Regions from separate parts of the Tepidimonas fonticaldi genome, predicted to be linked through region 1. Evidence: predicted binding sites of a transcription regulator. Region 1 holds the regulator's gene; the other holds the start of a gene.

Region 1 (5,673 bases):
CGGGCACGAGCAGGCGGTCGGCGCGCCGCAGCACCTCGCGCAGGCGCTGGCCGTGCAGGCCAGCCGGCGTGTCCAGCACCACGTGCGTCGTGCCGCGCGGGGGCTTGAGCACATCGTTGCGGCTGGCGTCCCACCCCGCGATCGGGCGCGCGGCGGCGGGCCGCAGCGCCAGCCATCGGGCACAGCTCTGCTGCCGGTCCACATCGCCCAGCATGACGGCGTGTCCGCACCGCGCCCAGTGGCCGGCGATCTGCGTGGCGAGCGTCGTTTTTCCGACGCCGCCTTTGGGGTTGGCGATGGCAAGCACGGGCATGGGCAAACTCCGGCCGGGGTGTGGTCATGGTAGCCCAGCGGCGGCGACAATGCGGGCATGTTTACCCCTTCGCAAGCCGATGTGCGCCGTTTCTTTTGCGGCGCATTCGATAAAGGCCGCCGCGGCCTGCCGCTCGAGCCCCTGGAAACCCTGGCCTACGAGTGGATGCTGCGCCACCCCGAATACCACGCAGAGCTGGCCGACCTGGACGCTGCGCTGCGCGCCATGACGACGGTCGACCCCGCGCGGGACAACCCTTTTCTGCACCTGTCGATGCACCTGAGCATCAGCGAACAGTGCTCGATCGACCAGCCGCCCGGCATCCGCCAGGCCGTGGAGCTGCTCGCCGCCCGGCGCGGCTCGCTGCACGACGCGCACCACGAGGTCATGGACTGCCTGGGGCGGATGCTGTGGGAAAGCCAGGTCCACGGCCGCCCGCCGGATGGGCAGGCTTACCTGGCCGAGGTGCGGCGGCGCGCGACCGCCGATTGACCCCACGGCCCCACCCGGCAAGACCAACCCAGCAAAAAGGCCCCGACGGGCTGCACCCGTCGAGGCCTTGGCACGGGGTTCACCGTGCCAGCCGAGGCAGCGTGGAGGGTCTTGTCACACACTGCCGGAAGCAACGGATTGCTTCCATTGGGGGTTGCCGGGCCAAGGCGTTCGCCGCCAAGGCGGGCCTGTCGGACCAGAAGGGCATCGAAGCCACCGTGTTTCTGATCGCGACGGTTCCACTGTACGCCACGGCACCGGCCCCTGGGCTGAATTTTTTCGATGGCAGCCGCCCCCTCATTGGGCAAAAAATATGACCGGCCTCGCCCGAGGGAAGAGCACCGAAGCCGTCTTATTTATGACTCATGGAAATAAAAATGGCAATCTAAAGTATTGACTCGTCATTACGAGCCCCCTACCATCGCGGCCGTTTCGTTCATCGCAACCCCGAGAAAGGTCGGTGCCACCCGCCACGCAGCGCGCGGCGATGCGGCATCCCGCCAGTCGGCCCCGCCGACGGCCCCTGGATGCCACCGGCCTTTTTCGCAAGCCGCCAGAGCCGGCACGCCGCTGCATCCGTCGCGGCCGTGCCGTGGAGCGCGCCCCAAGGGGCGACTCCGGGTCGGTCCCCGTTGCCCACCGCGGCACGCCCGATCGACCGCCCGACGCAACCCGCCCCGAGAGCGGGACCGCCGGACGGCTTGTTCATTCACAGAAAGGAGTGTGTGCATGACCACCACGTGCATCGACACCCAGGATCGCGCGCCGGCCTGCTCCCCGAGCGGGGCCCCGCGCGTCGTGCCCGCTCAAGGGCTGGTGCAGATCGTGGCGCGCGTCTGGGCGGCCGCTCGCCACGGCATGGCGCTGTTTGGCGTCGCGACCCTGGCCGCCGTCGTGCTGCTGGCCACCCAGCCGCCATTGCGCGCCGAGCTGGAGCGCGGCGCGACCGACTGGCTGCTGGGCCGCCAGGCCGCCACGGTCGAGGACGACGAGCTGGCCGCGCCCGAGCGCGTGCTGGCCGCCAACCTGAAGGATCTGCCGCCGGAGCAGGTGCGCGTGGCGCACTGGCTGGCGCGCAAATACCGCGTGGCCAGCGAACCGATCGGGGCACTGGTCGCCGAGGCCTACCAGCTCGGCCCGCAGTTGCGGCTGGATCCCGCGCTGATTCTGGCCGTGATGGCCATCGAATCCCGCTTCAACCCGTTTGCGGCCAGCCCCGTGGGCGCGCATGGCCTGATGCAGGTGGACACCCGTGTGCATGCCGACAAGTTCGAAGGCTTTGGCGGCACGCTGGCGGCTTTCGACCCTTTGAGCAACCTGCGCGTGGGCGCCGAGATCCTGCAAGACGCCGTGCGGCGTGCCGGCTCGGTCCCGGGCGGTCTGCGCCTGTACGTCGGCGCCGTCACCCACGACGGTCGCGACTACATCGTCAAGGTGCTGTCCGAGTACGAGCGACTCAAGCGCGTCTCGGGCGGGCAGCAGGTGGGTTTTCAGGCCACCATGCCGCTGCCGGCATCGATCGGCCCAGCGACCCCGGTGCTGCCGGGCGAGCCCGCCAGCGCCCCGCAGATCGAGGCGGACGCCGCCCCGCGCGCGACGGACACGCCGGTGGCCGCCCGGGCGTCCTGATAAAATCGCAGCGCGCGCGACTGGCGATAGGCCGCGGGGCCGGCTGTGGCCCCGGCACGATGCAATGGCCGACGTGGACCACCACGGGGGAGCGCGCAGCACACCGTCACCTGCGGTTTGCCGCCTCGCCGTTCGCCTGGGCAGCCCGTGAGGCGTGACCACCGCCGCGGGTCCACCGACCACGTCAGGACTGCCATGTTCAGCCGCCAGACCCTCATCGAACAGACCGACCCCGAGCTGTGGGCCGCCATCCAGGCCGAAAACGCCCGCCAGGAAGCCCACATCGAGCTGATCGCCAGCGAAAACTACGCCTCGCCGGCGGTGATGGCCGCGCAGGGCACGCAGCTGACCAACAAGTACGCCGAGGGCTACCCGGGCAAGCGCTACTACGGCGGCTGCGAGCACGTGGACGTGGCCGAGCAGCTGGCCATCGACCGCGTCAAGCAGTTGTTCGGCGCCGAGGCCGCCAACGTGCAGCCGCACTGCGGCGCCAGCGCCAACGAGGCGGTGTTCCTCGCGTTCTTGAAGCCGGGCGACACCATCATGGGCATGAGCCTGGCCGAGGGCGGGCACCTGACGCACGGCATGGCGCTGAACATGTCGGGCAAGTGGTTCAACGTCGTCTCCTACGGCCTGAACGACCGCGAGGAGATCGACTACGACGCGATGGAGGCCAAGGCGCGCGAGCACCGGCCCCGGCTGATCATCGCCGGGGCCAGCGCCTACAGCCTGCGCATCGACTTCGAGCGCTTTGCCCGTGTGGCGCGCGAGATCGGCGCCATCTTCATGGTCGACATGGCGCACTACGCCGGCCTGATCGCCGCCGGCGTGTATCCGAACCCGGTGCCGCATGCGGACGTGGTCACCTCCACCACGCACAAGAGCCTGCGCGGCCCGCGCGGCGGCATCATCCTGATGAAGGCCGCGCACGAGAAGGCGATCAACAGCGCCGTCTTCCCCGGCCTGCAGGGCGGCCCGCTGATGCACGTGATCGCCGCCAAGGCGGTGGCGTTCCAGGAAGCGCTCAGCCCCGGGTTCAAGGCGTACCAGCAGCAGGTGATCAAGAACGCCCAGACGATGGCCGAGACGCTGCAGCAGCGCGGCTTGCGCATCGTCAGCGGCCGCACCGAAAGCCACGTGATGCTGGTGGATCTGCGCGCCAAGGGCATCACCGGCAAGGAAGCCGAGGCGGTGCTCGGCCAGGCGCACATCACGGTCAACAAGAACGCCATCCCGAACGACCCGGAAAAGCCGATGGTCACGAGCGGCATCCGCCTGGGCACGCCGGCGATGACCACGCGCGGCTTCACCGAGGCCGAGGCGCGCCAGACCGCGCACCTGATCGCCGACGTGCTGGACGATCCGCGCAACCCGGCCACCGTCGAGCGCGTGCGCGCGCAGGTGGCGGAGCTGACGCGGCGCTTCCCCGTCTACGGGTGACGCGATGAAGTGCCCCTTCTGCGGACACGCCGACACCCAGGTGGTGGAGACGCGCGAGTCCGACGACGGGGTGTTCGTGCGCCGGCGCCGCCGCTGCGGCGTGTGCGACCGGCGCTTCACCACCTACGAGCGCGCCGAGGTGACGTTTCCGCAGGTGGTCAAGAAGGACGGCCGCCGGGTCGATTACGACGCGGCCAAGCTGCGCGCCAGCCTGGCGCTGGCGCTGCGCAAGCGGCCGGTCAGTACCGAGCGGCTCGACGCCGCCATCGCCCGCATCGAGGAGCGGCTGCTGGCCGAGGGCGCGCGCGAGGTGCCCTCGCAGCGCCTGGGCGAATGGGTGATGCAGGAGCTGCGCGAGCTCGACCAGGTGGCCTACGTGCGCTTCGCCAGCGTCTACCGCAGCTTCGAGGACGTGGACGCGTTCAGGTCGCTGATCGACGAGGTGCGGGGCTGACCCCCACTTCGGCGCCGGCGCGGATCGGCAAGCGCACCTGGGCGACGAACTCGCCCTCCGACTCGTACACGCGCAAACGCGCCTGCGTGTCGTAGTGCAGCTCGAGCCGCTCGCGCAGGTTGGCCAGTGCCAGGCCGTGCCCGTGGGTCACGGCATCCACGGGCGGCAGCGGATTGCGCACGAACAGCACCAAGTGGTCGTCGTCGCGGAACGCCTCCACCGTGACACACGCCCCCTCCAGGCGCGGCTCCACCCCGTGGCGAACGGCGTTTTCCACCAGCGGCTGCAGGGTGAGCGGCGGCAGCAGTGCATCCGCCGGCGCCGTGTCCACATGCCACGCCACGCGCAGCCGCTCGCCCAGGCGCACCTGCTCCACCGCCAGATAGGCCTGCGCCAGGGCCAGCTCCTCGCGCCAGGGCACCAGCGTGCGCGGCTCGGCCAGCAGGGCGCGGTAGAGTTCCGCCAGATCTTCCAACATGGCTTCGGCGCGCGCCGGGTCGCGGCGGATCAGCGCCAACACGCCATTGAGGCTGTTGAACAGGAAGTGCGGCCGCATGCGCGATTGCAGCGCCTGCAGCCGCGCCTCGGACAAGGCGGGGGACAGGCGGTGGTGGCGCCAGTCGAAGTAGCCCGCAATGCCGCCCCACACGGCCAGCGTGGCCACGACGACGGTGGGCGGCGTGGGCACCGCCAGCCCCCAGCCCTGCAGCAGGGCGCGCCAGGCCAGCGCCACCAACACCGCGACCAGCGCCGTGATCAGCAGCGCCCGCCAGGGGGGGCAACGCCGCAACCACGGCGACAGCAGCGCCAGCGCGGCGGCCACCGACAGCAGCGTCGGCTCGAACAGTGCGCCGGCGGTCAGCCAGCCCTGGAGGGTGGCGTCGGCGGGCGAGGCCTCCAGCACCCACCACAGGGCGCGCAACCCCTCGGCCAGCAGCAGCAGGCGCCATTGAACCCCGAGGTTGCGGAAGTCGGGGATGACAAACCGCGCGGCGGCCATACGATGGGGGATGGATTCCGGGGTCGGCAACGGGAAAGGGTCAGCGGGCCGGGCCATGGCGGCGGCACGCCATTCCGGCCCAGTCGATCCAATGGTAGCGCCCGCCACCGGCGCCGACCACCCCCTGACGAAACTGCGACAATCCCGGACATGTTCACCGGCATCATCACCCGCGTCGGGCGCATCGAGCGGCACCAGCCCCTCGGCACCGGCGCCGACCATGGCCTGCGGCTGCACGTGGCGGCCGGGGCCGACTATCTGGCCGATGTGGCGCTGGGCGACAGCATCGCCATCAACGGCGCCTGCATGACCGTCACGTCGCTGGACCCGGCGCAGGGGGGCTTC
Region 2 (5,673 bases), on a different contig from region 1:
CCGCGGCCCGCGGCGGCGCGCGCCGCTGGCCGGCTGCGCGGCTGGCGACGTGGACGCGGCAGCTGGCCGCGCTGCTCGACAGCGGCCTGCCGCTGGAGCGGGCGCTGGCCGAACTCGCGCGGGAGGCCGACGATGCCACGCAGCAGGCGCTCGTCACCGAGCTGCGCGCCGAGGTCAACGCCGGCAGCACGCTTGCGGCGGCGCTTGCGCGCCATCCGCGCGTGTTCGACGCGCCGTACCGCGCGGTGGTGGCCGCCGGCGAAGCCAGCGGGCGCCTCGGCACCGTGCTGCAGCGGCTGGCCGACGAACGCGAGGCCGCCGAGGCGCTGCGCCAGCGCATCCTGTCGGCGCTGCTGTACCCGGCCATCGTCACCGCCTTCGCGCTGGCCATCGTCGTGTTTCTGATGACCTACGTCGTGCCGCAGGTGGCGCAGGCGTTCGCCAGCGGCAAGCGCGCGCTGCCGACGCTGACGCTGCTGGTGCTGCAGGCGAGCGCCTGGCTGCGCGGCTGGGGCTGGACGCTGCTGCCGCTGCTGGCCGCCGGGGTGGCGGCCTGGCGGCTGGCCCGCCGGCGCCCGGCGGCGCGGCTGGCGCTGGATCGTGCCTGGCTGCGCCTGCCGCTGCTGGGGCGGCTGGCGCGCCAGCTCGACGTGGCGCGTCTGGCCGCGACACTGGCGCTGCTGGTGCAGGCCGGCGTGCCGCTGCTGCGGGCGCTGGCCACCGCGGCCGACACGCTGCGCAACACCGCGCTGCAGCGCGACGTGCACGAGGCCCTGGCGCTGGTGCGCGAAGGCGCGCCGCTGGCCGCGGCGCTGGCCACCCGCCCGGCGCTCGCGGGCCTGCTGGTGACGTTTGCGCGGCTGGGCGAGCAGACCGGCCAGCTCGGCTCCATGCTGCAGCGCGCCGCGCAGCAGCTGGCCGACGACGCCCAGCGCCGCTTGCTGCGGCTGACCACGTGGCTGGAGCCGCTGCTGATCATCGCCATGGGCGGCGTGGTGCTGCTGATCGTGCTGGCGGTGATGCTGCCGATCATCCAGCTCAACCAGCTGGTGCGCTGACCATGGATCCGCTGCCCACCCCCGACGACGGCTGGCTGCCCGGCGCGCGCCGCGTGCCGTCGCCGAACCACGGCCCGCGCCCGCCGGGCGTGCAGCCGTGGCTCGTCGTGCTGCACAGCATCAGCCTGCCGCCGGGCGAGTATGGCGGCCCGTGGATCGAGCGGCTGTTCACCAACACGCTGGACTGGGACGCGCACCCCTACTTTCAAAGCATCCGCGGGCTGGAGGTCTCGGCCCACTTTCTGATCCGCCGCGACGGCGAGTGCGTGCAGTTCGTCGCGCTGGACCGCCGCGCCTGGCACGCCGGCCGCTCGTCGTGGCAGGGGCACGACCATTGCAACGACTTCTCGGTCGGCGTCGAGCTGGAGGGGCTGGAGGGCGACACCTTCACCGACGCGCAGTACACGGCGCTGGCGGCGCTGCTGGCGGCGCTGCGCGAGCGCCTGCCGGCGCTGCGCGCGGTGGCCGGGCACGAGCACGTCGCCCCCGGGCGCAAGCGCGATCCGGGCCCCGGCTTCGACTGGGCGCGGCTGATCCGCCTGACCGGCTGGCCGGCGGCGTGGTTCGCCAGCGACGCGCCCGGCCGGCCCTCCACCCCGGAAAGACCCGGGGATATGGATCGGGCCGGGGGATAAATTTTTTTTTGGGGCCGCCCCCTTGCCCCCGGGGTCTGCGTCGGTACACTACGGATAGTGTTTTCGGCTGACGTCAAACACTACATCTAGTGTTTGCACGCCAGCATCCACAGCCTTGATCTTCCGCGAGGATCCATGCAGACCACCCTCACCTCCCCCTCGTCCGCCGCCCACCCGATGGCCGTCGCCGAGCCGGCACGCGCCACCAGCAGTGCCACGCTGGCGCACTACCAGATCATCCGCCGCAACGGCGCGGTGGTCCCGTTCGAGCCCAACAAAATCGCCGTCGCCATGATGAAGGCCTTTCTGGCCGTCCATGGCCCGCAGGGTGCCGCATCGGCCAGCGTGCGCGAAACGGTGGACCAACTGACCCAGGCGGTCGTGCGTGCTCTGGTGCGCTCGCGCCCCGGCGGCGGCACCTTCCACATCGAAGATGTGCAAGACCAGGTGGAACTGGGCCTGATGCGCGGCGGCCACCACGAGGTCGCGCGCGCCTATGTGCTCTACCGCGAACGCCGCGCGCAGGAACGCGCCGCCAAGGCAGCCCAGGCGCAACCTGCCCAGCCCGTGCTGCACGTGGTCGACGGCGGCGAGCGGCGCCCCCTCGACCTCGAACGCCTGCAGGCGCTGATCCACTCCGCGGTGGAGGGGCTGGGCGCCGACGTCAAGGCCGAGCCGATCGTCGCCGAGACGCTGCGCAACCTGTACGACGGCGTGCCCATGGAGGAGGTGCACAAGGCCGCGATCCTGGCTGCGCGCACCAAGATCGAAACCGACCCGGACTACACCTACGCCACCGCGCGGCTGCTGCTGCACACCATCTACAAAGAGGTGCTGGGCGAAGAAACCACGCACGCGCAGATGCGCGAGCGCTATGCCGAGTACTTCCCGGCCTTCATCAAAAAGGGGGTGGAGGCCGAGCTGCTCAACCCCGAGCTGCAGACCTTCGACCTCGCGCGCCTGGGCGCGGCGCTCAAACCCGAGCGCGACCTGCAGTTCGACTACCTGGGGCTGCAGACCCTGTACGACCGCTACTTCCTGCATGTGCGCAAGCAGCGCATCGAGCTGCCGCAGGCCTTCTTCATGCGCGTGGCCATGGGCCTGGCGCTCAACGAGATCGACCGCGAGGCGCGCGCCATCGAGTTCTACGAGGTGCTCTCCAGCTTCGATTTCATGAGCAGCACCCCCACGCTGTTCAACAGCGGCACGCTGCGCTCGCAGCTGTCCAGCTGCTACCTGACCACGGTGCCCGACGATCTGGACGGCATCTACGAGTCGATCAAGGAAAACGCCCTGCTGTCCAAGTTCGCCGGGGGGCTCGGCAACGACTGGACGCGCGTGCGCGCGCTGGGCAGCCACATCAAGGGCACCAACGGCGAGAGCCAGGGCGTGGTGCCGTTCCTGAAGGTCGTCAACGACACGGCGGTGGCGGTCAACCAGGGCGGCAAGCGCAAGGGCGCGGTGTGCTGCTATCTGGAGACCTGGCACCTGGACATCGAGGAGTTCCTGGAGCTGCGCAAAAACACCGGCGACGACCGCCGCCGCACGCACGACATGAACACGGCCAACTGGATCCCGGACCTGTTCATGAAGCGCGTGATGGAAAACGGCGACTGGACGCTGTTTTCGCCGTCCAGCGTGCCGGACCTGCACGACAAGGTCGGCCAGGCGTTCGAAGAGGCCTACCTCGCCTACGAGGCAAAGGCCGCGCGCGGCGAGATCCAGCCGTGCAAGACCGTGCGCGCCGTGGACCTGTGGCGCAAGATGCTGACCATGCTGTTCGAGACCGGGCACCCGTGGATCACCTTCAAGGATCCGTGCAATGTGCGCAGCCCGCAGCAGCACGTCGGCGTCGTGCACTCCTCCAACCTGTGCACCGAGATCACGCTCAACACCAGCGACACCGAAACCGCCGTCTGCAACCTCGGCTCGGTCAACCTGGCGCGGCACCTCAAGGACGGCCCCAACGGCAAGGAACTCGACCACGACAAGCTCCAGCGCACCATCACGGTGGCCATGCGCATGCTGGACAACGTGATCGACATCAACTACTACGCCGTCAAGAAGGCGCGCCACTCCAACCTGCGCCACCGCCCGGTGGGCCTGGGGTTGATGGGCTTCCAGGACGCGCTGTACGAACTGCGCATCCCGTATGCCTCGCCCGAGGCGGTGGAATTCGCCGACCGCTCGATGGAGGCCATCTGCTACTACGCCTACTGGGCCAGCAGCGATCTGGCGGTGGAGCGCGGCCGCTATTCCACCTTCAAAGGCTCGCTGTGGGACCGCGGCATCCTGCCGCTGGACACGCTGGACCTGCTGGCGCAGCAGCGCGGCGGCTACCTGGAGGTCGATCGCTCCAGCACGCTGGACTGGGACGCGCTGCGCGCCAAGATCGCCCGCGACGGCATGCGCAACTCCAACTGCATCGCCATCGCGCCGACCGCCACCATCTCCAACATCATCGGGGTGGATGCGTCCATCGAGCCGTGCTTCGGCAACCTGTCGGTCAAGTCCAACCTGTCGGGCGAGTTCACCGTCATCAACAGCTATCTGGTCAAGGACCTCAAGCGCCTGGGGCTGTGGGACGAGGTCATGATCATGGACCTCAAGCACTTCGACGGCTCGCTGTGGCCGATCGACCGCGTCCCGCAGGACCTCAAGGAGCTCTACCGCACCGCGTTCGAGATCGAGCCGGTGTGGCTGGTGGAAGCCGCCGCGCGGCGCCAGAAGTGGATCGACCAGGCGCAAAGCCTCAACATCTACATGGCCGGTGCCTCGGGCAAGAAGCTGGACGAGACCTACAAGCTGGCCTGGATCCGCGGCCTGAAGACCACCTACTACCTGCGCACCACCGGCGCCACCCACGCCGAAAAGTCCACCGTGCGCAGCGGCGCGCTCAACGCCGTGCCCACCGCCGGCAGCGCCCCCGCCGCCGCGGCGCCGGGGGCGGTCGAGCCCGCCACCGACATCAAGTTCTGCGCCATCGACGACCCGGGTTGCGAAGCCTGTCAATGACGGCCCTCGCCGCCGGCGCCGGCCGGGCTGATGCCCTCACGCAACAGCCCGCCCCGCCAGCGGCCACCGGCGCCCCCGGCACAGGGCCAAACGCTTGTCATTTCGTCGATGCCTTTCAATAATTTCACGAATCGGACACCAACATGCTGACCTGGGAAGACCAAACGCCCACCGTTGCCCCCCAAACGGCACGCCGCACGCCCGAGGCTGCGCCTGCGCTGCAACCGGCCGTGGGGACCGGCTCCCTCTTCGGCGCCACGCCCAACGCCCCCGTCGCGGGCTTCGACTATGTCTCTCCGGTGAGCGCCACGCCGGATGCCACCCCGGCCGCCGCCAGCGCGCCCGCCGGCCAGTCGGTGCGCGCGCAGGCGGCGAGCTTTCGCCGCGTCAACGTCGCGGACAAGCGCATCATCAACGGCCAGACGGACGTCAACCAGCTCGTCCCCTTCAAGTACAAATGGGCGTGGGAGAAATACCTCGCCACCTGCGCCAACCACTGGATGCCGCAGGAAATCAACATGTCGCGCGACATCGCGCTCTGGAAAGACCCCAACGGCCTGACCGAGGACGAGCGCCGCATCGTCAAGCGCAACCTGGGCTTCTTCGTCACCGCCGACTCGCTGGCCGCCAACAACATCACCCTGGGCACCTACCGCCACATCACGGCGCCGGAGTGCCGCCAGTTCCTGCTGCGCCAGGCCTTTGAGGAAGCCATCCACACCCACGCCTACCAGTACATCGTCGAGTCGCTGGGGCTGGACGAAGGCGAGATCTTCAACGCCTACCACGAGATCCCATCGATCCGCGACAAGGACGAGTTCCTGATCCCCTTCATCGACACGATCATGGACCCGGCCTTCAAGACCGGCACGCCCGAGGCGGACCAGACGCTGCTGAAGTCGCTGATCGTCTTCGCCTGCCTGATGGAGGGGCTGTTCTTCTACGTCGGCTTCACGCAGATCCTG

Evidence for each region. Region 1 encodes NrdR, which represses ribonucleotide reductase genes. Its sites were predicted from a motif close to CACNANATNTNGTG; they were not measured.
Region 2: the regulator NrdR is predicted to act here: its motif matches at 1,772-1,785, upstream of A9O67_RS06175 (ribonucleoside-diphosphate reductase subunit alpha).

Annotation. Positions count from the first base shown of each region.
Region 1 covers NZ_LZDH01000065.1:335,703-341,375, forward strand. Annotated here, with positions in the region: gene A9O67_RS11835 (ParA family protein) at 1-313, opposite strand, end outside; gene A9O67_RS11840 (DUF1841 family protein) at 371-805, shown strand; gene A9O67_RS11845 (lytic transglycosylase domain-containing protein) at 1,535-2,434, shown strand; gene glyA (serine hydroxymethyltransferase) at 2,630-3,874, shown strand; gene nrdR (transcriptional regulator NrdR) at 3,879-4,328, shown strand; gene A9O67_RS11860 (sensor histidine kinase) at 4,297-5,328, opposite strand; gene A9O67_RS11865 (riboflavin synthase) at 5,479-5,673, shown strand, end outside.
Region 2 covers NZ_LZDH01000056.1:80,900-86,572, reverse strand. Annotated here, with positions in the region: gene gspF (type II secretion system inner membrane protein GspF) at 1-1,058, shown strand, start outside; gene ampD (1,6-anhydro-N-acetylmuramyl-L-alanine amidase AmpD) at 1,061-1,693, shown strand; gene A9O67_RS06175 (ribonucleoside-diphosphate reductase subunit alpha) at 1,829-4,708, shown strand; gene A9O67_RS06170 (ribonucleotide-diphosphate reductase subunit beta) at 4,852-5,673, shown strand, end outside.